3 regions of the Bacillus aerius genome follow, and region 1 is predicted to be linked to each of the others. Evidence: predicted binding sites of a transcription regulator. Region 1 holds the regulator's gene; each other region holds the start of a gene.

Region 1 (10,857 bases):
ATTGGCTCTTCAAGAGAACGTAGAACGATGTTCACACCTGTTTGAACGTCACCATCAGCTTCGATGGAAGCGACTTTGTTGTATACATTCACAAGTGCTGTACCACCACCGGATACGATACCTTCTTCAACTGCTGCACGAGTTGAGTTCAGTGCATCCTCGATGCGTAGTTTACGCTCTTTTAGTTCTGTTTCAGTTGCAGCACCAACTTTGATGACAGCAACGCCGCCAGCTAGTTTTGCAAGACGTTCTTGTAATTTTTCTTTATCGAATTCAGAAGTTGTTTCTTCTACTTGCGCACGAATTTGGTTCACGCGTGCTGCGATTTGAGCAGAATCTCCTGATCCTTCTACGATCGTTGTGTTCTCTTTTGTAACAACCACTTTAGACGCACGGCCAAGCTGACCAATTTCAGTTGATTTCAGGTCAAGTCCTAGGTCTTCTGTGATTAATTCCCCGCCAGTTAGAACAGAGATGTCTTCAAGCATTGCTTTACGACGATCACCGAATCCAGGTGCTTTTACTGCCACTGCGTTGAATGTTCCACGAAGTTTGTTCACAACAAGTGTTGCAAGTGCTTCGCCTTCTACATCTTCAGCAATGATCAATAATGGTTTTCCTTGTTGTACGACTTGCTCAAGTACAGGAAGGATTTCTTGAATATTTGTGATCTTTTTATCAGTGATTAAGATGTAAGGATTTTCAAGAACCGCTTCCATCTTATCAGAATCAGTGACCATGTATGGTGAAGCGTATCCACGATCAAACTGCATTCCTTCAACCACTTCAAGCTCAGTTGTGAAACCTTTAGATTCTTCAATTGTGATGACGCCGTCGTTTCCTACACGCTCCATCGCTTCAGCAATTAGGCTGCCGACTTCTTCATCTGCTGCAGAAATAGACGCAACTTGAGCAATTGATTCTTTACCTTCGATTGGTTTAGAAATCTCGTGTAAGCCTTCAAGTGCTACTTTCACTGCTTCTTCGATTCCTTTACGAACGCCAACAGGGTTTGCACCAGCTGTTACGTTTTTAAGACCTTCACGGATCATTGCTTGAGCTAGAACTGTTGCAGTCGTTGTACCGTCACCAGCTACATCGTTTGTTTTGCTTGCAACTTCTGCCACAAGTTTTGCACCCATGTTTTCAAATGCATCTTCTAATTCGATTTCTTTTGCAATCGTTACACCATCATTTGTGATAAGTGGAGAACCGAATTTTTTCTCAAGAACCACGTTACGTCCTTTAGGTCCTAAAGTTACTTTTACAGCATCTGCAAGTGCATCTACACCACGTAACATCGCACGACGTGCTTCTTCACTGAACTTAATATCTTTTGCCATAATAACGAAACCTCCTCAGTCTTTTTAGAAATATATCTCAATCTTTGTTTATGTGATTAACCAATAACAGCTAAAATGTCGCTTTCACGAAGGATTAAATATTCTTTTCCTTCATATTTCACTTCAGTACCTGCATATTTTGAGAAGATAATGCGGTCGCCTGTGTTTACTTCTAACGCAACGCGCTCACCACTTTCAAGTACACGACCTGAACCTGCTGCAACAATTTTACCTTCTTGCGGTTTTTCTTTTGCAGAATCCGGTAAGACAATACCGCTAGCGGTTTTTTCCTCAGATTCAACGAGTTCAATGATTACGCGATCGCCTAATGGCTTTAACATAAGAAACAACCTCCTCAATTTTTATATGTAGTCTTTTTTAGCACTCATCATCAACGAGTGCTAACACATTTATTATAATAAAGAATGTCTTCTGTAATTTCAAGTAAAAACCTTTAAAAATTTTTACGCTTTCATGATCTTTTTTTATCACCGATTCTTTCCTTTTCAACGAAAAAGAAGACTTGTGTTACAATAAATCTAGTTCTTTTAGTAAAGGGGTTTTCGTTACTTGAAAAAACAATATTGGTACATCATCTTAACGTATATATTGGTGCAATTTTCTGCGTTTCCGTATGTGTTCATCATGAAGTGGTTAGGTTACATTCAGACACCGATGACACAAGCAGAGCTCTCCAAATTGTCAGGAACATGGACAATCATCAGCTTCTGTATTGGACTAATCATTATTCTGCTCATCCTTCGGACTGTACCAAAAGCTTCACTTCGAAATGAAGCACCGGCATCAGTCGGCGTGGCAATCGCTTGGATCATTGGCGGTTTCTTTCTTTCCCTCTTTGCACAATCCATTGCGGGGGCGATTGAACAATATGCATTTGGCATTAGCCGAGAATCCGAAAATACTCAAAACATTTTAGCCATTATGGATGCAGTTCCATGGCTTGTAATCGTCATCGCTCTGATTGGACCGATATTAGAAGAAATCATTTTTCGAAAAATCATTTTTGGTGTGGTTTATGAAAAAACGAATTTTTTCATTGGCGCACTTGTCAGTTCAGTGGTTTTTGCTGCTGTACACAATGATTTCCCACATATCTTGCTCTATACCGCAATGGGCTTTACATTTGCCTTTTTATATGCGAAAACAAAACGAATCATTGTTCCAATCGGCGCACACATGCTGATGAACTCGCTCGTCATTCTTGTGCAGATTGAGCCAGTAAGAAAAATGATTGAAGAACAATCTCAAACAATGCAAATGATTATTGGAGGCTTTTTCTCATGAGAAACCCTGTCGTATGGGGCATTATTTATTTTGCCGTAGGTGTGGCGTTCACCTATATGGCCATTCAAAATCCAGGTGACATGTGGTCATTTTACAGCATTTTGCTGATGGTGTTTGCGGCCTATAATATCAATATCGCGTTAAAAATGTTTGCTTTTTCTGTCAAAATGAAAAAACAGCAGCAAAAATAAAGCAAAAACCATTTTCCACCGTTTGGAAAATGGTTTTTTTATGGAGGTCATGTTTTCATGGAACACGAAAAACTGAACATCATGAACAATCAGCATGAAACGATTGGTACAGCCGCTCGATCTGATATCCATGCTGAGGGCCTTTGGCATGAAACCTTTCATTTCTGGCTTTTAAAAAAGGAAGATGACACAGTGTTTCTCTATTTTCAGCTGAGGAGTCCCTCCAAAAAGGATTTCCCTTCTCTACTTGATATCACCGCAGCAGGCCACCTTCTCGCAGATGAACAGCCTTCTGATGGCATCAGAGAAGTCGAAGAAGAGCTTGGTCTCTCCATCTCGTTTGAGAATCTTACCTTTGCTGGTGTCATGAAAGATGAAATCCATATGCCTTCGTTTACCGATCGTGAGTTTTGCCATGTGTATCTTTATATGGATCAAAAAGAGCACATGGATGTCCATCTACAGAAAGAAGAAGTTGCTGGACTTTATAGAGCAAGGCTGATGGATGCACAGCAGCTTTTAAATAGAGAATGCGAAAAAATGAACATCGAGGGCTTTGAAGTGGATGCAGACGGCAAGCGACGTGAGGAAAAGAGAGAGGTCCATGTACATGATTTTGTCCCGCATGAACCTGCCTATTATGAGCATCTCTTTCAAGCAATCAATCAATTTCTTTCACAATAGAAAAAGCATCGTGACCCCTATTTGGATCACGATGCTTTTTTATGAGACAACATCATTTTCTTTCTCCTCTGTCTCTGTTTGCTGCATTTTGCGATAGGTCACTCTTGAAATGACAATACTCACTTCATACAAAACGAGCATTGGCAAGGTAACCATGAGGTGAGAAACGAGCTCTGGCGGTGTAATCAGTGCGGCAATGACAAGGAGGACAAAATAGGCATACTTCCGTATTTTTGATAAAAACATCGGTGTAATGATACCAAGTCTAGTGAGAAACATCAACACGACAGGCATCTGAAACAAAAAGCCAAATGGAAGTGTTAACTGCATCAGAAATGTAAAATACTCATGAATCCCAATCACTTGCTCCACATGTAAATCATTTGACATCCGTATCATAAAATCGACGACAAATGGAAACAAAATAAAATAAGAGAAAGCCACACCGCTCAGAAATAAAAGCAGTGCAATCGGAATATAAGCAAGTGTCACCTTTCTTTCTTTTTCATATAAGCCAGGACTCACAAACGCCCAAAGCTGATATAAGATCACGGGACACGTCAAAACAAGAGCAATGACAAAAGCGAACTGCATAAACACGTACAGTGGATCTGTGAGCTTAAACGCGTTCAATGTCAGTGTGGCCGCTTCATCGGTATTTTGTAAATACACAATGACCGGCTTAGCGAGAAAAAAACCTGCCACCATAAAGGTGACAAAAAACATCGCAATGATCACTAAACGTTTTCGCAGTTCCACAATATGCTCCATAAGCGGCATATCTTTGACATTCATGAAGCTCATCCTATTCTACTGATCTTCTTTTTTCTTTTTTTCTTCCTGATCATCAGCTAAACCTTTTGTGGCATTTTTGAATTCACGTAATGTATCTCCTGCTGCTCTTCCTAATTCAGGAAGCTTTTTCGGCCCAAAAATAATGAGCGCAACAACCGCAATCAGAACCAAACTTCCAGGACCGATCGGACCCATTTGCTCCACCCCCTTTACCCCTTTTCGTCAGTCCTCCTGTGTAACAGAGTAATGCTTTAAGAAATACACAAGAGACTGAAGTTCAACCGCCAAATCTATATGATGAATTCGAATGTGTTCCGGCACATTCAATCGAGCCGGCGTAAAGTTAAGGATTCCTTTGATGCCAAGGGCAATCAAACGATCTGTAATGGATTGAGCTGCTACGGCAGGCACTGTCAAAATCGCAACAGGAATATCTCCTACCTCTTGCACATGCTCTTCAAGCTTATCCAAATCATAGACAGGCACGCCGCCTATCTCACTTCCTATTTTACTCTCATTGACGTCAAAAGCCATTGAAATTTTTGTATTATTATTTTTAATGAAATTATAGTGTAAAAAAGCAGTCCCTAAATTCCCGACACCGATGAGCATGACATTCGTCATTTCATCTTGGTCAAGGGTCTTTCTAAAGAAGGTCAAGAGGTAATCGACATTATAGCCATACCCTTTCTTCCCAAGTGCACCAAAGTAAGAAAAATCTCGGCGAATGGTGGCAGAATCCACTTTGACTGCATCACTAAGCTCTGCCGATGACACCCTTTGTTTTCCTGATGCATGCAGATTTTTTAAAAAACGGTAGTAAAGCGGCAAACGTTTGGCTGTCGCTTGTGGAATTTTTGACTGGTCTATATTCATATAAGATCCTCCAACTTAAATATCTGATGCTCTGTGAAAATCACCGTTTTTCCCACCTGTTTTTTCTACTAAATAGGTCGGGCCGATGATCATCCCTTTGTCTATTGCTTTGCACATGTCATAAACGGTCAGTGCACATACTGAGGCAGAAGTGAGCGCTTCCATCTCCACACCCGTACTTCCTTTTGTTTTCACCTGTACTTGTATGTTCAGAATGTACGCATTTCCGTCTTCCTCCCAATCAAAGGAGATATCGACACCTTTTAATGCAAGCGGATGACACATTGGAATGATGCTGGACGTTTGCTTTGCTGCCATAATGCCAGCTACCTGTGCGACAGACAGCACATCCCCTTTTCCAATGTCATGCTTTTGTATTTGATGAAATACTTCTTTTATCATACGAACGCTTGAAACAGCAACGGCAGTTCTCACTGTAGACGATTTGTCACTAATGTCGACCATCTTTGCTCTTCCTTGTTCGTTAAAGTGGCTAAATTGACTCATCTTTCAACGCTCCCTCACTCAAATCATACACTATTTTTTCCTATCTGTCTTTCATTTGACCATGGCAGCCGTATGTAAGATTTGCCGGTTTACTGCTGATAAGCTACACTTAACATATTATAGCAGAGGTGAAGTTACATGATGATTCTACAAGTGAATCAGCTGTCCAAATCGTTTGGCGCTGATACCGTTTTAACGAATATAAAATTGGAAGTCAAAGCGAGGGATCGTATTGCCATTGTCGGTCGTAACGGTGCAGGAAAATCCACGCTTTTAAAAATCATTTCCGGTCAAATGTCTTACGAACAAGGTGAGATCATCAAACCGAAAGACCTATCTATTGGATATCTCGCACAGCATACAGATGTGACGTCTACACGTACGCTAAAAGACGAACTACTATCCGTTTTCGATCATTTAAAAGAAATGGAACAAGAGATGAGAAGCATAGAAGAGAAAATGGCTTCTTCCACAGGAACAGAATTAGATTCTCTAATGAAAACCTATGACAGGCTGCAGCAAGCATTTAAAGATCAAGGCGGCTACCAATATGAAGCGGATGTCCGCTCCATTTTACACGGACTCGGCTTTAGTCATTTTGAAGACCATACAACCGTCCAATCCTTAAGCGGTGGTCAGAAAACTCGTCTAGCGCTTGGAAAGCTATTATTGATGAAACCAGAACTCTTGATTTTGGATGAGCCAACCAACCATCTAGATATTGATACCTTATCATGGCTTGAGCAGTATTTGCAAAATTATACAGGAGCCATCCTTATCGTTTCCCATGACCGATACTTCTTAGACAAAGTCGTGAACCATGTATATGAAGTGTCAAGAACAGCGATGAAAAAGTTCGCTGGGAACTATAGCAAGTATCTTGACCAAAAAGCTGAGCAGCTAGAGCGTGATATGAAGCTGTATGAAAAACAGCAAGAAGAAATTTCGAAGCTTCAAGATTTCGTGGATCGCAACTTAGCAAGAGCCTCCACCACAAAGCGTGCTCAAAGCAGGCGGAAACAGCTGGAACGGATGGATCGTTTAGATAAGCCGTTAGGAGATGAAAAATCCGCAAACTTCCATTTCGATATTATGAGGCAAAGCGGAAATGACGTGCTGAAGGTGCATGATCTCGATATTAGTTACGATAAAAAAACGCCGCTCCTCTCCTCACTCTCTTTTCATATTAAACGTGAAGATAGCGTGGCACTCATCGGTCCTAACGGTATCGGGAAATCAACTCTTTTAAAAACCTTAACGGATACGTTAAAACCAGTAAAAGGCGAGATCAGCTTTGGTTCTCATGTGACGATTGGCTACTATGATCAGGAACAAGCCAAGCTGACATCCTCCAAAAAAGTGTTAAATGAACTTTGGGATGATTATCCCCATATGACTGAAAAAGACATTCGAACTTGTTTAGGAAACTTCCTTTTTTCAGGTGATGACGTCTTAAAGCCTGTACATGCTTTAAGTGGTGGAGAAAAAGCACGACTTGCACTGGCAAAGCTGATGCTCCAAAAAGCCAATTTCCTCATTCTCGATGAGCCGACGAATCATCTTGATTTGGACAGTAAGGAAATATTAGAGAATGCACTAATAGATTATCCAGGCACCATCTTGTTTGTTTCGCATGACCGTTACTTTATCAATCGCCTGGCAACAAAAGTACTTGAGCTTTCACCAAATGAAACAAAAGAATACCTTGGTGACTACGACTACTATCTTGAAAAGAAAAACGAACAATTAGAGCTTGAAGCACTCCAAACTCAGGAGACGCATAAAAAACAAGCAGAAAAACCAGTAGAAACAGCAAAACTATCCTATGCAGAAGAGAAAGAACTCAAAAAGAAAGAAAGACAAAAGCAGCGCCGAATTGAAGAAATTGAAGAGCGTATCGCTGTCATCGAAGACAAGCTCGGTGAAAACGAAGAGCTTCTATGTGATCCTGCTATTTTCCAAGATCACGAGAAAGTACAAGCCATTCAAACAGAAAATGATGCGCTCAATCAAGAGATGGAATCACTTTTTGCGGAATGGGAAGATCTATCAGATGCATAAAGAGTGCCCTAACGGGTGCTCTTTTTTAAGGTGAGAATATTTATCCACAATGATACCCACAATAACATCTTGATTATTCTTAAATATTTTAAAGTTATCCACTTTATCCACAGTATTTTAATCACATATCCACATAAAAGATCACATTTATACACATTCTCTTCATTTTAAAACGAATTTTCTAACAATTGTGGATATATAACGCTTACATGTGAATAAATCGCTTTCATTTTAATAGAAAAAACTCCTGTATATCCACAGGAGTTCCAAATTTTTGACAAAGGGCTAAAATGAACTTGATTTTAGCCCTTTGTCTTCTTTTCAGCTTGATAGAAAACCTTTGAAGTCTAGGAAGGACGAGTACTGGCGCGGAGCGAATTTCACATTCGTGAGCACCAGCACGCAGGACTGACAAAGAATGCGAGGGTTTGTCTACACGCTGAAACTCCTGTATCCACAGGAGTTCTTATTCATAGGAGACAAGCGGCAGTCCAGGTTGACCGTTCATTGCCATGTCGCCTCTTATTCCCTTTTCAAATGCAATGGTTCCCGCAGCAGCAATCATGGCTGCATTGTCTGTACAAAGAGACAATGGCGGAATCATGACATTCACTTCAGGCAACTTCGCAAATGCTGAAGTAAGGGCTTCTCTAAGACCTTTATTGGCAGCAACCCCGCCAGCTAGAACGACTTGTTTCACACCATACGCTTCAGCCGCTTTTAAGGTCTTTCCAACTAGCACCTCAATCACGCTTTCTTGGAAACTTGCAGCCAAATCCTCTGGCGCAATGGTTTCGCCCTTTTGAGACGCATTGTGTAACGTGTTGATGACCGCTGATTTTAAACCGCTGAAGCTAAAATGATAGGATCCTTCTTCAAGCCACGCTCGAGGAAGCTTAATCGTTGGCTCCCCTTCATGTGCCAATCGATCAATATGAGGTCCTCCTGGATATGGCAGACCCATCGTCCGAGCTACTTTGTCATACGCTTCTCCAGCCGCATCATCCAACGTTTCACCAATGACCTCAAAAGACCCATGCTCTTTCATCAAAACAAGCTCAGTATGCCCACCAGAGACGACTAGAGCTAAACAAGGAAACACCAGTTCACCAACGAGCTGGTTCGCATAAATGTGTCCAGCAATATGATGAACACCAACAAGCGGAATTTGATGTGCAAAACTCAATGCTTTGGCTGCATTGACACCTATCAAAAGTGCACCAACTAAGCCCGGCCCTTCTGTCACAGCAATAGCGTCTAAATCCTGAAAGGACATATTGGCCTGCTCCATGACCTCTTCTAACACGATCGTCATTTGTTCCACATGATGCCTTGAAGCAATTTCTGGTACCACGCCGCCAAATCGTTTATGACTTTCTATTTGTGAGGCGACAACATTCGCTACGATCTCTTTCCCATTTTTCACAATGGACGCAGCTGTTTCGTCACAGCTTGTTTCTATACCTAATATGAATCGATCTTTTTTTTCACTCATTTATCTTCACCCACATGACTAATGCATCTTCCCCGTTATCCGTATAATAATTCTTTCGAATAGAAGCTGGTTTAAAACCTAGCTTTTCATAAAGGGATTGTGCTGGCGTATTTGATACCCGCACTTCTAGTGAAAGATGATCTGTCTTTTTTTCTTTGCAAAATTCCATGACATATCGAAGCAGCGTTTCCCCGTATCCTTTTCCCCGGTGCTCAGGGAGAATCGCAATATTCGTAATTTGTGCATCATCCATGACAATCCAAACGCCGCAATACCCAACAGGCTGACCATCTTCTTCAATGAGGAAATAATGGCTGTATTGGTTATGGAGAATTTCATAGACAAACGACTCTTTTTTCCAAGGCGCTGTAAACGAATGCACTTCAATCGTATATACCTCTGGGATGTCCTCTACTGTCATTCTTCGCATCTCTACTGTGTTGAGATTATTTTTGTCCTTCAAGCCATTTCACTTCCGCTTCTGCCAAACGAATATAATTAGGAACAAGCTGATGGACATCTTCAGCAGGACGGTCTGCCCCTAAAAATGCGAGCACTGAAGGTCTTGGGTTATGAAATGCCTCGTCTGCGATCACAGCAGTTTCTCCAAGTATGGAGAGAACATTCTCTTGATGAAGATGCACATCATGTCCAAGAAATAAAACAGAGTTCCCCTCCTTTTTCAGCTCTTGAAGCCAATCAGTGAGCAGGCTATTTTGATCTGGTTTCGCTTCTTTTATCTTTCCACCTTCAAATGTATATAACCCTGTATAAACTTGTCCTCTTCTTGCATCAAATATAGGAGAAATCATTCCATCAAAATATCGAGCATTTGCCGCCAGCGTTTCTAAACTTGAAACAGCAGTTATCGGGATAGACAGCGTCCAAGCAAGTGTTTTTGCAATGGTCACACCGATTCTAACGCCAGTGTAAGAACCGGGTCCTTTGGCTACAACAATTTTGCTTAATTCGTTCGGTGCTACGCCGCATTCTTTCATCAGTGCTTCAACTGTCGGCATTGCACGGACTGAATGATTCTTCTTTAAGTACGTAATACTTTCCCCAACCACAGTGTCATCACGGACAAGAGCTATTCCGAGTGTATGGTTTGACGTATCAATTGCCAGTATGGTCAATGTCTTTCATCTCCTTACAAAGGGCCTCATAGCGCTCCCCTTTTGCATAAAACGTGAGATGACGTTCTTCTTCACGTTCTGTTCTCAGCATTTCAATTTTTAAATACGATGAAGGCAATTGAGGTTCAATGAGATGTGCCCATTCAACCAAACATACACCTTCCCCCTCAAAATATTCGCCCAGTCCGATATCTTCTTCCGCATCTTCCATACGATACACATCCATATGATAAAGTGGCAGTCTGCCATCCATATATTCTTTAATAATTGTAAAAGTAGGGCTGTTGACGATACGGGTAATACCTAAGCCTTCTGCAAAACCTTTTGAAAAAGTCGTTTTACCTGCGCCTAAGTCTCCTTCTAATGTTAAGACATCGCCGGGCATCACAAGTGTAGCCAAGGCAGCAGCAATTCGTTTCGTCTCATCCGCACCTTTTGTTGTCCACGTTAACTTCATGGTGGAG
Region 2 (10,857 bases), 3.0 Mb from region 1:
TATAGTGATGTCATCATCGCCATGAAAGATGGACAAATTATCCGCGAAGGACGGCCGAATGATGTGTTAACAGAAGAGATGGTGCGGCACATTTATCATGTGTCCGTCACAATTAAGCAAGATGCAGAAACAGGGATGTATATCGTGCCTGTAGGCATATAAGTTGTGCAAAAAGCAGGTGAGACAGTGTGAAACGAGGGAAAAGAATCGGGCAGCGAATGCTGACGATCGTCTGTTTAGGTGTTTTTCTATATAGCGGTACTGCCATTGGCTTGGAGCTCTTTGGCTATTATCAAAATCGTCAGGTGCTTGCAAAGGCTCAGACACTTTACACACACGAGGATGGAATGAAACAGCGAAAACCTGGAGAAATCCGTCAGTCATTTGATGATTTGCGAAAGGTGAATCAAGACATTGTCGGTTGGATTGATATGAAGGACACGATGATTCAGTATCCAATTGTTCAGTCAAACGATAATGCATTCTATTTAACTCGTAATTATGTAAAGGATGACACACGGGCAGGCAGTATCTTTATGGATTACCGTAATGACGTCTTGCATGAAAGTCCCAATACAGTGTTATACGGTCATCGGATGAGGGATGGGTCTATGTTTGCTGGTCTCACAAACTATTTGAAAAAAGATTTCTTCCAAGATCATCGCACATTTCAGTACGATACGCTGTACCAAAGCTATGAAGCAGAGATTTTTGCTGTGTATGAGACGACAGTCGATTTCGATTATATTCAGACTGATTTTCAGGATCTTGGTGAATATGCGCACTACTTGCAAGCTGTGCGTAAGAAGTCCATCTATCAAACGAAAACAGACGTATCCACAGATGACTTGATTCTCACATTATCGACCTGTGATCACGTGCTGGCACCTAAAAACAAGCGTCTCGTGGTACAGGCGAAGCTAAAGAAAGTTTACTAGAAAAGGAGAGACAGACGGTTGAAATGTTTACATGTGATTTGGGCAGGACTCGTCGTCGTGCTTCTCCTCGGCGGATGCAGTCAGGCGGCGCCTGTCGAGAATGGGAGCGGGCAAGGTGCGCTCAACATTCAGGATTTTGCCGGCAGAACATTATCGTTTCATGAATCACCTGAACGGATCGTCTCGTTGTCAACTGGCGACATGAGCATCATTTATGCTCTAGGTGGTCAGGTGGTCGGCCGGCCAACTGCCGAATTGCCAGACAATCTACAAAAGGCAAAGTCCGTACAATCAATTGGCACAACCCATCAATTTGATGTCGAGCTGATCACGAGTTTAAAGCCCGATGTGGTGCTTGGGAATGAATCATTAAACAGCAAGGATATCTCTACTATAGAAGGAATTGGTTCACAGCTTCTTTTGACAAGTGCCAACTCAGTGAAGGACATCCAGCGTCAAGTTACTTTATTTGGTGATTTACTTGGAAAACAGCAAAAGGCCAAAGCGCTCAATGCTCAAATCGATCAGCGGATCAAGCAAGTGAAGCAGCCTGAGAAAAAAGTAAAGACACTCGTTGTATATGGTGCGCCCGGCACATATATGGCGGCACTTCCACAATCTTTAAGCGGTGATCTGCTGCGGATCGCTGGTGGTGCGAATATTGCTGAAAATGAACCAGCACTCGAAAAGTTTCCGCAATATGCACAAATCAATGCAGAAAAGGTAATCGAGGCCGATCCGGATCTCATTTTGCTGATGACACACAGCAATCCTGAAGATGTCAAAGCAGGCTTTATGAGTGAAATGAAGCAAAATGCGGCGTGGCACGATGTATCAGCTGTCAAAAATGGACACGTTGAGATTCTGCCAAGTGACCTATTTGGGACAAATCCAGGCGCAGAAGTCATCAGAGCGATCGATGAATTAGAGAAGAAATTGAAGCGATTGTCATCATGAAGATGAATGCAGAACTAGATTTTCAAAAAAGGCAGTCAAGACGAAAATGGCTGTTACCAGGATTGTTTTTCTCTTTATGTGTGGGCGTCTGTCTAGGACTTGCGGTAGGTTCTGTCCAATTGTCGCTGACGGATTTAATGGCTGTCTTCACGGGAACAGGTCTGCCTGTTCATGAAAAAATTGTCATGGATTTACGGCTGCCGCGTGTGCTCATTGGTTTTCTCGTTGGGGCCTGTCTCGCGGCATCAGGTGCGATTTTACAAGGAGTTGTCCGAAATCCACTTGCTGACCCTGGGATCATTGGTGTGACTGCGGGCGGCGGGTTAGCTGCTGTACTCAGCATGATTGTTCTCCCGCAGTTCACGTATTTGCTTCCGGCAGCCGCTTTTCTGGGCGCCTTATTAGCAGCTCTTGTCGTGTATATGCTGTCATTTGATCAAGGGGTTTCACCGCTTAAATTGATCTTGGCAGGTGTTGCCGTCAATGCCCTGCTTGGTGCGGTGATGAATGGGTTTATGGTGCTATATAGTGAGCGTGTGCAGGCTGTTTTACCTTTTCTATCAGGGGGATTAAACGGGCGGAGCTGGCATCATCTTAGCTTTGTGTCGCCATATGCGCTGGCTGGATTATGTCTTTGTTTTTTCGCCATTAAACCGTCCAATCTCCTTTTACTTGGCGATGAATCGGCTCAGCTATTGGGCCTTCGAGTAGAGCGAACTCGATTTTTTCTCATTGCGCTGGCCGCTCTTTTAGCTGGAGCGGCTGTCAGTGTCAGTGGTTTAATCGGATTTGTCGGGCTTGTTGTACCTCATTTTATCCGTCTTTTAATCGGAGATGATTACCGGTATTTGCTGCCGATTTCAATGCTTGGAGGGGGCGTGCTTGTGGTCTTTGCCGATACAGCAGCACGGGTCTGGTTTACACCGGTTGAATTGCCTGTAGGGATCTTGCTTGCCTGCATCGGTGCACCTTTCTTCCTCTATTTATTAAAAAAGAAAGGGAGGGGTTAAGATGGATGTCATTGCAATGGATGACGTGAGTCTCAGTCAAGGCGGCTTTCGGCTGTCTTCCATTTCAGCAGCTGTTCCTAAAGGGAGTGTAACCGGAATCATTGGCCCGAATGGGTCAGGTAAGTCGACTTTTATCAAAGCTGCCGCACGACTGACCTCAATCGAAAGCGGCATGATTTACATTCACGACATCCCGCAAAAAGAGATGACGGCACAGGAGATCGCCAAGGAGGTGGCGGTTCTCATGCAAACAAGAACCGCCATTCCATCGATGACAGTACGTGAGCTGGTCGCACTTGGACGCAGCCCGCACCGTTCCATCTGGAAAAAAAGCGGCACGTCAGATCATGAAGCGATTGAGTGGGCGCTTGAGGTGACGAATAGCCGCATCAATGAAAACAGAATGCTTCATACATTGTCAGGCGGAGAAAGACAAAAGGCATATATTGCAATGGCACTGGCTCAGAAGACAGAGACCATCATTCTCGATGAGCCAACCACTTATTTAGACATTGCGCATCAGCTTGAATTACTGGAGCTACTCAAACAGCTGAATCAAACACATGGCATCACCATTTTAATGGTTCTCCATGACTTGCAGCAGGCCGCAAAATATTGTGACCGTCTCATTGCTATGAAGCGAGGTCAAGTGCATCAAATTGGCTCACCAAAAGAAGTGTTAACAGAAGACTTTTTCAAGGAGGTTTTTGGGATTCAGGCAGAGGTTCACTTAGACGGTGAGCATCCGCTCATTATCCCAATCGCCTCCATTCAACAACAAAAGGGAGATGAACCAAACATGATTATTGTAAACAACCAAGTAAGAGTAGAAAAAGGCAGTGCCGACCACCTTGTTAAACGGTTTAACAAGCAGGGACAAGTAGAATTTATGGAAGGCTTTTTAGGAATGGAAGTATGGGTCACTCAGCAGACAACTGATTACGATGAAGTGACCATTCACACCCGCTGGAATCGAAAAGAAGACTTTGTGAATTGGACAAAATCTCAGGCATTTGGTGATGCGCACGCTCATGGAAAGGCGAAACCTGAAGGCCTGTTAAAAAACAAAATTACGTACTATGAAGTGCAAGTCACAAGACCCGCTTTACAGAAAAAAGCCTAAATATTCAAAAGCGCTGCAGCGAAGAAGCAGCGCTATTTTTTTTGTGATTGTCTCTTTCCGTCACATATTTTTGACAAAGTATTCAAACAACTGACACAATCCTATCCAAATTTTAGGTAAAATTTACTTTATTTTTGAAGCACATGGGTGTAAAGTACAGGTATAAATAACTAACCGAATGAAAATCAAGAGTAAAATTTCACCGAGTGAACTATATCAAATGGACTTTCACTTGTGAATCATTGAACAAATAGTGAACTTTTTGTGAAATAGTGAGCATAAATATCTCGAATCATTCGGCATGCGAAAGTAAGGGAGGATGTAAGGCTGTGAGTGAGCTGTTTTTAGCAAGATTTCAATTTGCCTCAACGACATTATTTCATTTTATTTTTGTTCCTATGTCTATAGGTTTGGTATTTATCGTTGCATTGATGCAAACCCTTTATGTGGTGAAGAAAAAAGACATCTATAAAAAGATGGCAAAATTTTGGGGTCACCTTTTCTTAATTAACTTTGCAGTAGGTGTGGTGACAGGGATTCTGCAAGAATTCCAGTTTGGGATGAACTGGTCAGATTATTCAAGGTTTGTCGGTGATGTCTTTGGTGCACCGCTTGCCATTGAAGCGCTATTGGCCTTTTTCCTTGAATCGACCTTTATTGGTCTTTGGATATTCGGCTGGGACCGTCTACCGAAAAAAATTCATTTGTTATGTATTTGGCTCGTTTCTCTTGGTACGATCTTTTCGGCATTTTGGATTTTACTCGCCAACTCATTTATGCAGGAGCCAGTTGGATTTGTGATTAAAAATGGCCGTGCAGAAATGAATGACTTTGGGGCGCTCGTGACAAATCCGCAACTTTGGGTAGAGTTCCCGCACGTTCTGTTTGGTGCATTGGCAACCGGTGCTTTCTTTATCGCGGGTGTCAGTGCCTATAAAATGATCAAAAAACAAGAAGTGACCTTTTTCAAAAAATCTTTCCAGATTGCCATGGTGCTTGCTTTCATTTCTGGCTTAGGTGTGGCGTTCTCTGGACATGATCAAGCGAAGCACTTAATGGAATCACAGCCGATGAAGATGGCAGCAAGTGAAGCCCTTTGGAAGGATAGTGGAGATCCAGCGGCTTGGACACTATTTGCCAACATTGACACAGATAAAAAAGAAAACTCTGCGGAGATCAATATTCCGTTTGCTTTAAGTTACTTGGCTTATTCGAAGTTTAGTGGAGATGTGCCAGGCATGCTGACCCTTCAAAAAGAATATGAAGCAAAGTTTGGTCCTGGAGATTACATTCCTCCAGTCAAAACAACCTTCTGGAGCTTTAGAATCATGGTGGGTGCCGGCATGTTGATGATTTTTGCTAGTATGATTGGTTTGTATTTGAGCTTTAGAAAAAAACTAGAATCAAACAAATGGTATTTACACTTCATGGTATGGATGATTGCGTTCCCGTTTATTGCAAACTCAGCGGGCTGGATCATGACGGAAATTGGGCGTCAGCCGTGGACAGTCTTTGGTATGATGACAACCGCACAATCCATTTCACCAAACGTATCGTACGGCATGTTGCTATTCTCAGTCATTAGCTTTACGACCATTTATCTGATTCTTGCCATCGTGCTTGCCTACTTATTCATTCGAGAAATTAAAAAAGGTGCACATTCTGAAGAGAATACAGATCAAAAGGATGAAACGGACCTGTCTACAGATCCATTTGATGGAGGCGCATATCATGGCATATCTTAACGAGATTTGGTTTATTCTTGTCGCAGTATTGTTTGTTGGATTTTTCTTCTTAGAAGGATTTGATTTTGGTGTCGGGATGTCCATGCAGCTGCTTGGAAAAGATGCACACGAGCGCCGCATTTTAATCAATACGATTGGCCCTTTCTGGGATGCGAATGAGGTCTGGCTGATTACAGCTGGCGGGGCTATTTTCGCCGCTTTTCCTCACTGGTACGCTACGATGTTCAGCGGATACTATATTCCATTTACGATTCTCCTATTAGCGCTCATTGGGCGGGGGGTCGCCTTTGAATTTAGAGGGAAGGTCGAGAAGGCTTCATGGATCAAAACGTGGGACTGGATCATCTTCTTTGGCAGTCTGCTTCCGCCATTTTTACTCGGAGTGCTATTCACAAGTATGTTACGAGGAATGCCAATTGATCAAGATATGAATATGTACGCTGGATTTACAGACTTCGTCAATCTTTATTCAGTGATCGGCGGGGTAGCCGTGACGGTGCTTTGCCTCCTGCATGGATTGATTTTCGTCACACTCCGCACTGAGGGTGATTTAAGAAATCGTGCAAGAAAGCTCGGTCAGCGTGTTTTATTGATTGCACTACCAGTTCTTGTTCTATTTGTTGGTGTGTCTATTCTTGAAACAGACATTTATACCGTGCGTCCGATCATCACAATCCCTTTAACTGTACTCATTGTGGTTTGTTATGTAGCGGCTCTATTCTTTATGAGAAAAGAGCGTGATGGATGGACATTTTTATTCACAGGTGCAGGTATTATGGTGACGGTGACCATGCTTTTCACAGCATTATTCCCGCGTGTCATGATTAGTTCGATCAACCATGCATTCGACCTCACCATTCAAAACGCTGCATCAGGATCTTATTCACTGACGGTCATGACGATTGTTGCCATTTCTTTGCTACCTTTTGTGCTTGGGTATCAAATCTGGAGCTACTATGTCTTCCGTAAACGTGTAAGCGGTAAGGAGCCAATGACCTACTAATGGATAAACGTTTGCTTCAACTAAAAGGAATGAGGGGGCTTCTTGCCCTCTTAGGTATTGTGTCAATCATCCAAGGAGCAAGTATTATTTTTCAAGCACAGTGGCTGGCACATGCCATAACAACGCTGTTTGACGGGAAGAGCCTCATGCAGGCAACACCTTATGTCTTGCTATTTCTTGCTGCCTTTCTGGTGCGGCACGGTCTCACCTTGATGCGGGAGAAGGTCATGTTCACCTATTCTTCCCGAATTGGAGCAGACGTGAGAAAGCAGCTGTTGGACCAGCTGTTCCGTTTAGGGCCAGCTTTCACGAAGAAAAAAGGAACAGGAAAGCTTGTGACATTGGCGATGGAGGGCATTGCCCAATATCGTCAGTATTTACAGCTGTTTTTGCCGAAAATGGTGAACATGGCAGTTATTCCGGTGATGGTGCTTGTCTATGTTTGGACATTAGATGAAACATCTGCTGTCATTCTGATTGTCACGCTGCCGATTTTAATTGTTTTTATGATTTTGCTAGGACTTGTCGCTCAGCGTAAAGCGGCCAAACAATGGAGATCGTATGAGAAATTATCCAATCATTTTACTGATTCTCTCCGTGGCCTTGAAACGCTTCGCTACTTAGGGATTAGCAAAAAGCATTCTCGCAATATTGGAGAGGTCTCAAAGCGTTATCGAAAGGCGACGATGAGCACACTGAAAGTCGCCTTTCTTTCATCTTTTGCTCTTGATTTCTTTTCTATGCTGTCCATTGCGACTGTCGCTGTATTTCTCGGCTTGCGCTTAATTGAAGGAGATCTTTTGTTATTGCCCGCTTTGACCGCACTGATGCTTGCGCCAGAATATTTCTTGCCAGTCCGTGAAGTGGGAAATGATTATCATGCGACGTTAAACGGTAAAGAAGCGAATGAGGCGATTCAAGTGATTTTAGAGGAAAAGGGCTTCCGAGAGCAGGAGACACAATCCGTGCAGCTGAACGAGTGGAATGAGCAATCTGAGCTCACACTGCAAGATGTCAGTGTGTTGCATGATGAACATGCTCCTTATTCGATTCAGGATGTCGATCTCACTGTGAAAGGAAAGAAAAAGATTGGGATCATCGGTGCCAGTGGTTCGGGGAAATCGACGTTAACGGATGTTCTCGGCGGTTTTGTTGAACCGTCTGCAGGTGAAATGATCCTAAACGGAAAGCCGCTTGCTCATTTACAGCTGGCGGCATGGCAAAAAGAAGTTGTTTATATGCCGCAGCATCCTTATTTATTTCACATGACACTGAGAGAAAACATTCGTTTTTATGAACCGAATGCAACAGATGAAGACGTTGAAAGAGCGGTGCAAGAGGCAGGTTTGTCTCAGCTCGTAGCTGATCTCCCCAATGGACTGGATGAGGTCATTGGCGAACAGGGCAGAGGACTGAGCGGTGGGCAAGCGCAGCGGATTGCCCTCGCTCGCACAGTGCTCGGCCAGCGATCCATTATGCTGTTAGACGAACCAACGGCTCATCTGGATATTGAGACAGAGTATGAATTGAAGAAAACAATGCTTCCATTGTTTGAAAATAAACTTGTGTTTTTAGCCACACACAGACTTCATTGGATGACGGATATGGATGAAATCATTGTGATGGATCATGGGACGATTGCAGAGATGGGGACTCATGAATCATTAATGGAAAGAAAAGGTGTGTACTATCAATTGGTACAGGAACAAATGGGGGCGGTCACACATGGTCAGTAAAGGCTGGTTTATACCTTATATCAAGGAGAATCAAAAGCTGTTTGCCTTGGTGCTTTTTTTAGGGGCGATTGCGGTGTTTTCTGCTTCTATGCTCATGTATACGTCAGGGTTCCTCATTTCAAAAGCTGCCACAAGACCTGAGAATATCTTGATGGTCTATGTCCCAATCGTGGCAGTACGTACCTTTGGTATTTCACGATCAGCTGCTCGTTATGCAGAGAGACTGGCGAGTCATCAGCTCATTTTGACGATGATTGAAAAAATGCGGGTACGTCTTTATGATATGGCTGAACGAAGTGCCAAACAGACTAAGCTTGGAACAGGTGAAATGCTTGGGCTGTTATCAGAAGATGTGGAGAGATTACAGGATGCGTATTTAAAAACAATCTTTCCATCCATCGGTGCGCTGCTTTTATATGCCGCTTCGATTGGAGCACTTGGGCTTTTCTCATGGCCTTTTGCCGGGTTGATGCTGCTTTATATGGCGCTGCTCGTATTTGTATTCCCATACATCACAGTACTTGTGAACCGGGCGCGACAAATTCAAATGAAGAAAGGCAGAAATGAACTGTACAGCCATTTAACAGATGCTGTCATGGGGGTGAGTGACTGGTTGTTTAGCGGCAGACAGAACGATTTTGTTGAGGGCTATGAACGAAAAGAAGCAAAGCTATTAGCACTCGAATCGGCAAAGCACCGGTTTATCCGTCTGCGCCAATTTTTAGCACAGCTAGTCATTGGAGGAGCAGTCGTCCTTGTTGTGTATTGGAGCGGCTCAGTCGTTCAGGCTGGTTCTATGCCACACACGCTCATCGCAGCCTTTGTGCTTGTGCTGTTTCCATTAACAGAAGCCTTTCTTCCGCTGTCAGATGCAGCAGGCGATATTCCTGTTTATCAGCATGCCGTCAGCAGATTAAATCATTATGAAGAGCAGTCGTATGAAGGATTAGTGGAGAGGGAGGCAGCAAACGAGACACCCGTCTCTAATGGCGTTGAAGCGGTCTGTTTTGATCAAGTCACCTTCGGATATGAAGTAGATCAACATGTACTAAAGCATTTTTCGTTTTCCATGAAGCAAGGTGAATCGCTCGCTCTTATAGGAAAAAGCGGTGCAGGCAAATCGACCATTTTAAAATTGTTAGAAGGGGCAGTCGTGCCAAATCAAGGGGTTGTCAGCATTCAGGGGAAACCGGTACAAAGCATTCAAGAGGAGATATCCTCTTATGTGTCTGTGCTCAATCAACAGCCCTATTTATTCGATACGTCTGTTTTAAACAACATTCGCTTAGGTTCTCCAGAAGCGACAGAAGAGCAAGTAAAAGAAGCCGCGCGGCAAGTTCAGCTGCACGATTACATTGAGTCTTTGCCAGAAGGTTATCACACAGGTGTACAAGAGACAGGGGTTCGTTTCTCTGGTGGAGAAAGGCAGCGTATGGCTCTAGCACGGATTTTGCTGCAAAACACACCGATTGTTGTATTAGATGAACCAACCGTCGGGCTTGATCCACGCACAGAGCGTGAATTGCTTGAAACAATCTTCAATGTGTTAAAAGGAAAAACAGTCATTTGGATCACCCATCATCTCACTGGCTGTGAGGCATGTGACCGTATGATGTTTATTGAAGGTGGACGCATTGAGATGGAGGGGCACCATCATGATTTGCTGAAAGAAAATGTGCGTTATCAAAAGCTGTATGAAATGGATCGTCCATTTTCGAACGTGTAAAAAATGTATGACAAGAACGTTCGGACAGAAGATTTCTGCCCGAACGTTTTTTGGGGCTTAAGGGTTTACTTTTCCTACACCCGCATTTGATACAACTTCTGATTTCACATTGTTCACGTTAAGCAAAGAGTAGTTATAAGGAGGGTTGTACGTACCTGTTGAAGACGTTGGCAGGCTACCTGTGCTGTTAATATATGAGTTGTTGATGACATGCCATGTACCGACTTGACGGCTGTCCCAGCTGCCAATGGCATTGTTTGTATTTTCAAATACGTTGTGCTCAATTCTCATTTTTGCGCCCATACGAGAGTTAATCGCAGTTGTATGGATGCCTTTGTAGTAGTTGTTATACACATGACCTTCTCCGTAGCGCATAGACGGTACACGAGAGTTCAAGTTTTCAAAGCGGTTGTTGTGGAATGTGATTTTTCTGTTGTAGTTATCGTTATCGGAGCTGCCCATCAGCATTGTTTTCCAGCTGTCATGGACATAGTTCCATGAGAACGTAATGTAATCGGAGTCATTTTTCACATCGAATAACCCATCATAGTCATCTTTCCCAGAGTTCAAAGTGTTGTAGAGTTCATTATGGTCGACCCATACGTTTTTAGAACCACCT
Region 3 (10,857 bases), 290 kb from region 1:
GTGATTTACCTAGAATTCCGTTCGCGGATTATATCGATCAATTTGTTGACTGGTTAACATTAACCTTTGGTGGTTTCTTTGATGGCATCACAAATGGATTAGCTGGAACAGTAAATGGAATTGTGGCTGCACTTGGCGTCATTCCATCCATTATCTTAACGCTTATCTTTGCCGGAATTGCTTGGTGGATCAGTACAAGAGGAGTTGCTCTTTTCACACTTATTGGATTCTTACTGATTGACTATTTAGGCTACTGGCAGCCAATGCTGCAAACACTTGCGCTCGTTCTGACAGCTGTGGTCATTTCTATCGTGATCGGGGTTCCGATCGGTATTTGGGCATCACAGAAGGAAACGGTGCGTAAAATTGTCACACCTATTTTAGACTTAATGCAGACAATGCCTGCATTCGTTTATCTTTTACCAGCAATCTTCTTCTTTAACATCGGAGTAGTACCTGGCGTTGTGGCATCGGTTATTTTCTCTATGCCGCCAACGATTCGTATGACCATTCTCGGTATTAAACAAGTACCATCTGATTTAATTGAAGCAACAGAAGCTTTTGGTTCAACGACATTCCAGCGTTTGTTCAAAGTTCAGCTTCCACTTGCTACAAAAACCATCTTAGCTGGGATTAACCAAAGTATTATGCTTGCTCTATCCATGGTCGTCATTGCGGCAATGGTTGGTGCACCAGGACTTGGTTCGGAAGTATATAGTGCGGTAACACAGCTGAAAACAGGGATTGGTTTTGAAGCAGGTATTGCCATTGTTATCGTGGCGATTACACTGGATCGTATTACACAAAACATTAAAACGAAAAAAACCAGGGGGAATGCTTAATGTGGAAAAAGTCTCTCTACATTGGGATGACCGCCCTGCTTGTCTTTTTACTAGCTGCTTGTGGTGCAAAGTCGGACTCAAATGCGAGTGCAGCACAGCAAGTGAATAAAACCATTATCGGTATTGATCCGGGTTCAGGTATTATGGCGCTGACGGATCAAGCGAAAAAGGACTACGGTTTAGAGGATTGGACGGTTGTGTCTGCCTCAAGTGCAGCGATGACAGCGACATTGAAGAAATCGTATGACCGTAAAAAACCGATTATCATCACTGGCTGGAATCCTCACTGGATGTTTTCCCGCTACGATTTAAAATATTTAGATGATCCGAAAAAATCATATGGTGAAGAAGAAGAAATTCACACCATTTCACGTAAAGGATTTGCGAAGGATCAACCGGAAGCAGCCAAAATGCTCAGTCAATTTAAATGGTCTCAAGATGATATGGGCGAAGTGATGCTTGATATTCAAGATGGCGTCAAACCAACGGATGCTGCTGTTAAATATGTGAAAAAGCATAAAGATCAAGTAGCGAAATGGACAAAAGGCGTGAAAAAGTCAAACGGTGACAAAATCAATCTTGCCTACGTTGCGTGGGATAGTGAGATTGCAAGTACCAATGTGGCCGCAGAGGTATTGCGTGAGCTTGGTTTTAAAGTGACCTTGACTCAGGTTGAAGCAGGCCCAATGTGGACAGCAATTGCAACCGGAAGTGCTGATGCATCATTATCTGCATGGCTTCCAAATACGCATAAAACGTATGCAGCGAAGTTTAAAGGAAAATATGATGACCTCGGTACAAGTATGAAGGGTCTTCGCATGGGTCTCGTTGTTCCGACTTATATGAAAAACGTCAACTCGATCGAAGATTTGAAAAAATAGCCAATTGTATAACAGTTCCCTTATAATAGAAGGGAGCATATGGAAAAAGCAGTCTGCTCAAAAAGCGACTGCTTTTTCTTATATATAAGGATGGTGGATGAGTTGTCGATGGTGGAAAAACCAATGATGATTTTCCTGCACGGTGGAGGCGTAAGCAGCTGGATGTGGCAGGAGCATATGGAAATATTCAAGGAAACGTATGAATGCTATACCCCTGATTTTATTGGTCACGGGACAAGAGCAAATGAAACGTCGTTTTCCATGCGAGAAAGTGCTTTTGAAATCATTTCATGGATAAAGGAGCATGCACATGGTCGTACAGTCATTCTAATTGGCTTCTCTCTAGGTGCACAGGTAGCCGTTGATGTGTTATCGAGAGAGCCAGACATCGCAGACATCGCCATTATCAATAGCGCCCTTGTGTTGCCATTACCATGGCTCTATTTGATGGTAAGGCCCATTTTACCTCTTACATATCCGTTATTAAAGAAAGATTGGTTCATCCAGCTGCAAGCAGAAAAGATGGGACTTCCAAACGATGTACTGGATCATTATGCAGCGGATTCCAAACAATTGCAGAAGAAGACGTTGCTTACGATGTTTCAAGAAAATCTTCATTACAAGCTCCCTGAGACGTTTCAACAAGCGAAGGCACGGATTCTTGTGACAGTGGGAGAAAAGGAAAAGAGCATTATGACTAGGTCAGCAGAAAAAATCACGAATGCACACCCGAATGCAGCCGGGTTCATCGTTCCTGACATTGGACATACGTTTACTTTTGAAAAGAAAGAACTTTTTGTCGACATGATCAAAAGCTTTATAGAAGAGCGTGCGTTACCAGCGGAATTAAAGGAAATAAGGAAGCTAGGCCATTTAGAAAGTGAAGATGAGCATAAAAGGGGCAGGCATGTATAAGACATTGTATGATATAGGTATAAAACGCTTACAGATGAATGGGTATATGGATGGAAGCTTGTAAGTGAGCCATGAAGGAGGAAGCATGAGTAAAAACTATATCATATTTGGTGCGAGTCAAGGATTAGGGGATGCCTTTGTAAAAGGTCTTCCTTCAAGTGGAGATACAGTATGGATTGTGTCACGAAGTGAACCAAGCAGTTTGAACATAGACGATGGAGTGCGTAGAATTTGGCTGAAGATCGATTTATCAAGCCAAACTCATATCCCTTTTATGCTCGAAGCATTGAAGGATCAGACAATTGATGTACTCATTTATAACGTCGGTTTATGGGAGAAACGCGGCTTTGAAGATGATTATTCTTTCGATCTTGATCAACCGGAGGATATCGCTCATTTAATCAATGTGAACGTTACCTCAACGATTACCTACATCCAAGCTCTGCTTCCGCACGTCAGGACATCTGAGAATGGAAAGATCATCGTCATTGGTTCTACTGCGGGACTTGACCATACGAATTTGTCTCAGGTTTCTTTTGTTGCTTCTAAATTTGGGCTTCGTGGTATTGTGAACGCACTAAGAGAGCACGTAAGGAAAGATAAAATATCCGTTACCTGTATCAATCCAGGAGAGTTGGCGGCAGAAGTTCCGTACGAAGATGGCGCCGACAAAGCCATTGCTCTGTATGATGAAACGAGAATACCTGTACAAGATATTGTCGAGCTGGCGAGATGTGTCATTCATCTATCCAGGGTGTCCTGTGTGAAAGAAATCAATGTACCGGCAATGACAGATGTGAATGCGTAAAATAAAGGAGACCACCCGCTTAAAGAAAAGACGGGTGGTTTTTTTATTTTACGATGAATGCTGCTGAAGTGTTTCGTATACAGCTTCCGTCAAAATCTCAATGCCGGTCAAAATCGCAGAGCGATCGAATGTCATATAAGGGTGATGAAGCCCAGGTTTTAAATCACAGCCTAAACCGAGCATCGTCGATTTAATATGAGGAAGCTTTGCTGCATAAAAATGAAAGTCCTCTCCGCCTGTCGTCACGATCGGTGGATCGAGCTGTTCTTTGCCTAGCACTTGCTCTATAGCATGTGACATGATCTCCACAGCTTCTTCATTTAATGTCGCAGCTGGAAGACGATGATCAGTTGAAAGTGTGATAGAGGCGCCAAAAGCATCCGCTACAGAATGGCATGCTCTTTCAATTTCCTTTTCTAATTCATCCATCACTTCGTTTGTCTGTGCCCGAACGTCGAGTGTAAAAGAGGCCTTGCCAGGTATGATGTTGGAGCTGCCGCCGCCTGCATTTAAATTGGTCATTTTCACAGAATGGGCGACTCGTGGATCGACATGGATATGCGCCAGTCTCTGCACAAGCGTAGATGCAACTTCGATGACGTTGACCCCAAGGTGCGGGCGTGCACCGTGTGCTTCCTCCCCTAGAATGGTTCCGACGTAATGATTACTTGATCCGTGCAAAATGGCAGGAGCGCAGCGTCCGTTTAAGGTTTCTTGAATTGGGCGCACATGCACCCCGTATAAATAATCGACGTCAGCTAACACACCTTTTTCGATCATCTTTAAAGCGCCGCCTCCTCTTTCTTCGGCAGGTTGAAAAATGAATCGGATCGTGCCACTTGGAAGTTCTTTTTCTTTCAATGCCATGAATGTCCCAAGTGCCATCGTCATATGTGCATCGTGTCCGCATGAATGGTTGGCTTGAAATACGCCATCTACTTCCTGCCACAATGCGTCAATATCGGCTCTCACAGCAACCACTGGTGCGCCTTCCCCAATTTCACCGATTACCCCTGTACAGTCTTCAAATGTTCTCGTTTTACAGCCTAATTTCTTTAATAGAGCTTCAATATAAGCTGTCGTATTTGTCTCTTCCCAGCTGATTTCTGGATGGGCGTGCAGATGTTCAAAGATGTCTGTCACGGTTTGTTTCATCTCGTTTGTCAAAGTTGTCATGAGAAGCCTCCTTGCTGACAGATAATCTGCCAAAACATTCTTTTAGTGAAATAATATTGATCTTAAATATCATCAGTGTTTATAATATAACACATCATTTGATTATTCAGAAAATTAAGTGAAATTCCGATCGGGACAAAGGGGTTTTGACAGATGAAAACAGCAACAGTATCAGCACCTGAGAAACAAAAAAGAAAACTTCAGATGCCGGATGCGTATGTACTCTTATTTATGATTGCTTTAATTTGTACGATCGCAACGTATTTTGTACCAGCCGGTGAATTTGATCGGAAAACGTCAGGAGAGATCACAACAGCTGTTCCTGGCAGTTATCACCGTATTGATCAATCACCAGTTAGTCCGGTTGGTTTTTTTACAGCGATTCAAGAAGGGATGGTTGGTTCATCCTCTATTATTTTTCTGATTCTTTTTACTGGCGGAACCATTGCAATTTTGGAAAAGACAGGTGCCATTAACGGGATGATTCACAATGTCATCAGCCGGTTCCAAACGAAACAGCTATTGTTTATTTGTATTGTTGGCGGATTGTTTTCTGTACTTGGGACGACCGGAATTGTGGTGAACTCGGTCATTGGCTTTATTCCTATTGGGATCATTGTGGCACGTTCTTTAAAGTGGGATGCAGTGGCTGGAGCGGCGGTTATTTACATCGGCTGTTATGCAGGTTTTAACGCAACTATTTTGTCTCCATCTCCATTAGGTTTATCACAAACGATTGCAGAACTGCCGATTTTTTCTGGTATTGGGCTGCGTGTCATCATTTATCTTTGTTTTCTCCTATCTAGTATTGTGTACATCTATTTATATACAAAACGCTTGAAAAATAAAGAAAAGGGAAGCCTGCTTGGTGACGAGTGGTTTCCAGCTAAAGGGCTAGGAGGAGCTGATGCGGAATCTGTGGACAAGCCTGAATTCACCGGTAGACATAAGCTGATTTTAGCGGTGTGCGGTTTGTCGCTTGGGGGGTTCTTATATGGTGCGCTTCAGCTTGGCTGGACCGATAAGGAAATGGCTGGTGTGTTCATTTTCATGGCAATTGCTGCTGGCCTGCTTGGGGGATTAGCTGCCAATGATATTGCAAAAACGTTTATTGTCGGCTGTCAAAGCCTTGTATACGGCGCACTCATTGTCGGCATGGCACGCTGCATTTCAGTCATTTTGGAAAACGGCAAGCTGCTTGATACTGTGGTGAATGGGCTTGCGAGTATGCTGACAGGGTTTAGTCCAATCGCTGGTGCGATCGGCATGTATATCGCCAGTGCGCTCCTTCACTTTTTGATTTCATCAGGATCAGGAGAAGCGGTTGTCTTTATACCGATTCTTGCGCCGCTTGCTGATTTAATGGGTATCACAAGACAAGTAGCGGTAGAAGCAGTGATGCTCGGTGAAGGGGTGGTCAACTGCGTGAATCCGACTTCAGGTGTGTTGATGGCTGTCTTGGCTGCAAGTGGGATTCCTTATGTGAAATGGCTGCGTTTTATGGTACCGCTTGCGCTCATTTGGTTCGTCATCGGCCTTGTCTTTATTTGTATCGGTGTCATGATCAATTGGGGACCTTATTAAATAAGAGAGAAGCTGCCAAAGAGTGTTTGGCGGCTTTTTTCTTATGAGAAAATGTATGGGGACAGCGGTTTAAAACCACAATAAGAGTGTTCACAAAATGGCTACATTATTTTTTTGAGCAATCCCCTTGCAAAAGTTTGTGAAGTATTGCACAATAAGAATGTGAAATACTTCACATAAGAAAAACAACCTAGTTTTAATCAGGAGGATGAGATAAATGACAAACGAAAAAGTAAACAAAGTAGCACTTATTGGAGCAGGTTTTGTCGGCAGCAGTTATGCCTTTACATTAATAAATCAAGCGATCACAGATGAATTGGTAGTCATCGATTTGAATCAAGACAAAGCAATGGGTGATGTCATGGATTTAAACCACGGGAAAGCATTCGCCCCGCATCCTGTGAATACTTGGTATGGAGATTATGAGGATTGTCAGGATGCTGACATTGTATGTATCTGCGCTGGTGCAAACCAAAAGCCAGGTGAAACGAGACTTGATCTTGTTGAGAAAAATTTAAATATATTTAAAGGCATTGTAGACAATGTGATGAAAAGTGGATTCGATGGTATTTTCTTAGTTGCTACGAACCCAGTTGATATTTTGACATATGCGACTTGGAAATTCAGCGGACTGCCAAAAGAACGAGTGATTGGTAGTGGAACAACGCTTGATACGGCAAGATTCAGATACATGCTTAGTGAGTACTTTGAAGCAGCGGCGCACAATGTGCATGCGTACATCATTGGAGAGCATGGGGATACAGAGCTTGCTGTTTGGAGCCATGCGAATATCGGAAGTGTACCGATCACAGAATTAATGAAGAGAAATGACCAATACAAACAAGAAGATTTAGACGATATCATGGAAAATGTCCGTCATGCCGCTTACCAAATCATTGAGAAAAAAGGCGCGACTTATTACGGCGTAGCGATGAGTTTAGCCCGTATTACTAGAGCTATTTTACACAATGAAAACAGCATTTTGACTGTCAGCACTTATTTAGATGGAGAATACGGAGCAGAAGATGTCTACATTGGTGTACCTGCCCTCGTGAACCGAAATGGTGCAACAGAAGTGATGGAGCTCGCACTAAATGACACAGAAAAAGAAAAATTCGCACACAGTGTGAATGTGTTAAAAGAAATTTTAGCTCCTCATTTTTAATCAATCAAAGGCAACCTATCTGAGCAGAAAAGGATGAATCACTATGTGGCAGCAAATATATGATCCGTTTGGTAATGAGTTCGTCAGTGCATTGGTGGCCATGCTTCCAATCTTGTTTTTCCTACTAGCATTAACTGTATTTAAGTTAAAAGGGGTATTAGCCGCTTGTTTTACCTTGATCGTCAGTTTTGTAACAGCTGTTTTCTTCTTTCATATGCCAATTGAAAAAGCATTATCTGCTGTGGTGCTCGGTGTATCTAATGGGCTGTGGCCGATTGGATATATCGTCATCATGGCCGTATGGCTCTATAAAATTGCTGTGAAATCTGGAAAGTTCGATGTCATTCGCTCTAGTATTGCAGGAATCTCTCAAGATCAACGGTTACAGCTCTTATTAATTGGTTTTAGTTTTAACGCATTTTTAGAGGGAGCCGCTGGATTCGGTGTACCGATTGCGATTAGTGCCGCTCTTTTAACAGAGCTTGGGTTTAAACCACTGAAAGCCGCCATGCTCTGCTTGATTGCAAATGCTGCGTCTGGCGCTTTTGGTGCAGTAGGTATTCCGGTTATTACAGGGGCGCAAATGGGAAATATGACGCCGCTTGAGCTGTCTCAAACCCTTGTGTACACCATTCCGTTTATTTCTTTCTGTATTCCGTTTCTGCTTATTCTCATTGTAGACGGCTTTAAAGGGATCAAAGAAACCCTTCCAGCCTTGCTTGTTGTAAGTGGAAGCTATGCGATTCTGCAGGCTGTTACAATGGTCACGATGGGCCCTGAGCTTGCCAATATTATTTCAGCTTTAGCGAGTATGGGAATTTTGGCTTTATTTCTTCGAAAATGGCAGCCGAAACATATTTATCGTGAAGAAGGGGCACCAGCCATTGAGAAGAAACAAACGTATAGCGGGGTTGAGGTGCTGAAAGCATGGTCTCCGTTTTATATTTTAACTGCCGTCATTACTGTATGGAGCCTACCAGCTTTTAAAGCATTATTTGCTGAAGGAGGACCGCTTAACTGGACAACCATTTTAGTGAAAATGCCGTTTCTGCATCAGCAAATTGTGAAATTACCACCTATTGCCCAAACAGAAACACCGATTGATGCGATCTTTAAAATTGATGTTATTAGTGCAACAGGTACCGCCATTCTAATTGCAGTGATGCTGACAGGATTGTTCAGCAGACATATTACATTAAAAGAAGGGGCTACCTGCTTAAATGCAGCGGTCAAAGAGCTTTGGGTCCCTGTTCTTACAATTTGTTTTGTTATGGGCTTTGCCAATTTGGCGAATTTTGCAGGTCTAAGTTCTGCTATCGGACTAGCGCTTGCTAAAACAGGCGATTTATTCCCGCTTGTCAGCCCAGTGCTTGGCTGGATCGGCGTGTTTATTACGGGATCTGTTGTGAGTAACAATGCCTTATTCGGTAACCTTCAAGCAGTCACCGCTTCTCAAATCGGCTCTCAGGCAGGTTTGTTAATCGGGGCAAATACGACCGGTGGTGTGATGGCGAAATTAATTTCTCCACAATCCATTGCCATTGCAACAGCAGCTGTTGGAGAAACAGGTAAAGAATCTGAGCTCTTCCAAAAAACAGTGAAGTACAGCTTCATTTTGCTCGGCATCGTATGTGTATGGACATTTATTCTTGCTCAATTTGTATAGGTTGATCGATTGATTGAAAAATGGAAGACTGAGAGATTTCTCAGTCTTTTTTTATGTGGATTCTCGTGTGACAAGCCGAGTAGGTAGCTGAATATGTTCACGTTGTAATGGTTTTTGATCTTGGAGCAGCTGAATCATTTGTTTTACAGACTGCTGGCCAAGCTCGACGATGGGGATGTCGATGGTCGTGATCGTTGGAGCTGTCACCTCGCAAATGTCTTGATTGTCATAACCGATCACCGCTAAATCCTTAGGAATGTGATATCCATATGAAATGGCTTGTTTAATGAGGCCTGCTGCCACTTGATCATTGCCGGTGAAAATCGCATCCGGCGCATCCGGCATCCGGTGGATTAAGTCCATTAAACGAAAGCCGTCTTCAATGGTAAAAGCCTCGCCGAACAGCCAATCTTCTTTAAGCGGCAAACCGTGATCAGAAAGCGCATCAAGATAGCCTTGCTTTCTTTGTTTTTGCGCTTCACTGCTTTCTGTATCAAAGCAAAATCCAATGGATGTACGCCCTGATTGAATCAAGTAGTCAACCGCTTTATAAGCAGCTTCCCGCTCATCATATCCGATAATCGGAATGTCTGCTGTTTGATGAAATTCATTTGCCATGACGATCGGGCCGTTTGCTAAAAATGGCTCGATTGTTGCCCACTTATTTTCTAACGCCCCCAATATGACACCATCTACTTCTTTTCTTTTTAATAATTGAAGCCCTTCAAGTTCTACTGATTCTTGATAAAACGTCTGGAGCACGATGGCTTTATACCCTTGATCCAGTGCTTCCTTTGAAATGCCTTTAATCAATTGTGCAAAAAAAGGATGGTCCACAGCTGGAACAGACACAGCAATGGTTTTGGTCTGATGTGACCGAAGGGTGCGGGCTGCTGAGCTTGGTGTATACTCCATTTCCTTCATCACCTGTAAAATGTGCTGGCGCTTTTCTTCGGATACATATGGATGGTTGTTCAGCACCCGAGAAACAGTGGTCGTTGAAACCCCGCAGCGTTTGGCAATTTCATAAATTGTACACATATTAACAAATCCTTTACACAAAGTTATTGTTCTGAAATCGATAACATCATTTACAATGTGAAACAAGTTAAATATTAACAAATGGAATTGATTAATTGGAGGGAATGGAATGCAAATATTGACGAAGATATCAGGTAAAAGCAAGGATTATCTACCGTTGCTGGATATGATCAATCAAGGTGTTCAAGTAAAGGCTGATTCAGTTGAAAAGAATCTAGCGAATGATAAGCTTGCTGCGTTCCTTGAGCAAGATATTGCGCGTACAGGTTTGGAAAAAATTCTCTTCCATTATAAACAAAATAAGGAAAAAAAGATACCGTTCCTGCCGGTCGATAAACTGATTTCAGAGGATGAGATCGATGATATTATGCAGGTGCTGAAAGAAGTATTAAGTTCAGGCCGTTTTACATCAGGCCCTTATATTCCAAAGTTTGAAAAGACGCTCGCAGCGTACTTAGGGAAAAAATATGTGATTGCCACATCAAGTGGAACAGATGCCTTGATGATCAGTTTAATATCAGCAGGCGTCCATCCTGGAGATGAGGTCATCCTACCTGCCAACAGCTTTGCTGCAACAGAAAATGCAGTGCTTGCGATTGGTGCGGTTCCAGTCTATGCCGATATTGATCCAGACACCTACTGCCTAGCGCCGAATGAAATAGAAAAGCATATCACAGATAAGACAGTATGTATTCTCCCGGTTCATTTGTATGGAAAGCAAGCGGATATGAAGGCCATTTCGACGATTGCGAAACGGCATGGTCTATCGATCATTGAGG

What was found. The regulator Rex, encoded in region 1, represses fermentation and respiration genes when NADH is low (regulators of the CRP and FNR family bind a similar motif). The targets are predictions, from matches to a motif close to TTGTGAAATATTTCACAA.
Region 2: the regulator Rex is predicted to act here: its motif matches at 4,261-4,278, upstream of M2353_RS18410 (cytochrome ubiquinol oxidase subunit I).
Region 3: the regulator Rex is predicted to act here: its motif matches at 6,367-6,384, upstream of M2353_RS01320 (L-lactate dehydrogenase).

The regions. Positions count from the first base shown of each region.
Region 1 covers NZ_JARYHO010000001.1:523,296-534,152, reverse strand. The annotation lists gene groL (chaperonin GroEL) at 1-1,343, opposite strand, end outside; gene groES (co-chaperone GroES) at 1,400-1,684, opposite strand; gene M2353_RS02620 (CPBP family intramembrane glutamic endopeptidase) at 1,914-2,648, shown strand; gene M2353_RS02615 (YdiK family protein) at 2,645-2,839, shown strand; gene M2353_RS02610 (NUDIX hydrolase) at 2,897-3,523, shown strand; gene tatC (twin-arginine translocase subunit TatC) at 3,563-4,327, opposite strand; gene M2353_RS02600 (twin-arginine translocase TatA/TatE family subunit) at 4,334-4,513, opposite strand; gene M2353_RS02595 (redox-sensing transcriptional repressor Rex) at 4,541-5,194, opposite strand; gene moaC (cyclic pyranopterin monophosphate synthase MoaC) at 5,210-5,701, opposite strand; gene M2353_RS02585 (ABC-F family ATP-binding cassette domain-containing protein) at 5,840-7,762, shown strand; gene tsaD (tRNA (adenosine(37)-N6)-threonylcarbamoyltransferase complex transferase subunit TsaD) at 8,229-9,257, opposite strand; gene rimI (ribosomal protein S18-alanine N-acetyltransferase) at 9,250-9,678, opposite strand; gene tsaB (tRNA (adenosine(37)-N6)-threonylcarbamoyltransferase complex dimerization subunit type 1 TsaB) at 9,704-10,393, opposite strand; gene tsaE (tRNA (adenosine(37)-N6)-threonylcarbamoyltransferase complex ATPase subunit type 1 TsaE) at 10,374-10,850, opposite strand.
Region 2 covers NZ_JARYHO010000001.1:3,538,150-3,549,006, reverse strand. The annotation lists gene M2353_RS18435 (ABC transporter ATP-binding protein) at 1-162, shown strand, start outside; gene srtB (class B sortase) at 189-938, shown strand; gene M2353_RS18425 (ABC transporter substrate-binding protein) at 957-1,895, shown strand; gene M2353_RS18420 (FecCD family ABC transporter permease) at 1,892-2,905, shown strand; gene isdG (heme oxygenase) at 2,907-4,028, shown strand; gene M2353_RS18410 (cytochrome ubiquinol oxidase subunit I) at 4,358-5,773, shown strand; gene cydB (cytochrome d ubiquinol oxidase subunit II) at 5,760-6,776, shown strand; gene cydD (thiol reductant ABC exporter subunit CydD) at 6,776-8,512, shown strand; gene cydC (thiol reductant ABC exporter subunit CydC) at 8,502-10,238, shown strand; gene M2353_RS18390 (pectate lyase family protein) at 10,296-10,857, opposite strand, start outside.
Region 3 covers NZ_JARYHO010000001.1:234,672-245,528, forward strand. The annotation lists gene opuAB (glycine/proline betaine ABC transporter permease subunit OpuAB) at 1-842, shown strand, start outside; gene M2353_RS01295 (glycine betaine ABC transporter substrate-binding protein) at 842-1,723, shown strand; gene M2353_RS01300 (alpha/beta fold hydrolase) at 1,763-2,638, shown strand; gene M2353_RS01305 (SDR family NAD(P)-dependent oxidoreductase) at 2,724-3,446, shown strand; gene M2353_RS01310 (M20 peptidase aminoacylase family protein) at 3,495-4,622, opposite strand; gene M2353_RS01315 (YfcC family protein) at 4,776-6,206, shown strand; gene M2353_RS01320 (L-lactate dehydrogenase) at 6,424-7,371, shown strand; gene M2353_RS01325 (L-lactate permease) at 7,415-9,037, shown strand; gene M2353_RS01330 (LacI family DNA-binding transcriptional regulator) at 9,089-10,078, opposite strand; gene M2353_RS01335 (DegT/DnrJ/EryC1/StrS family aminotransferase) at 10,188-10,857, shown strand, end outside.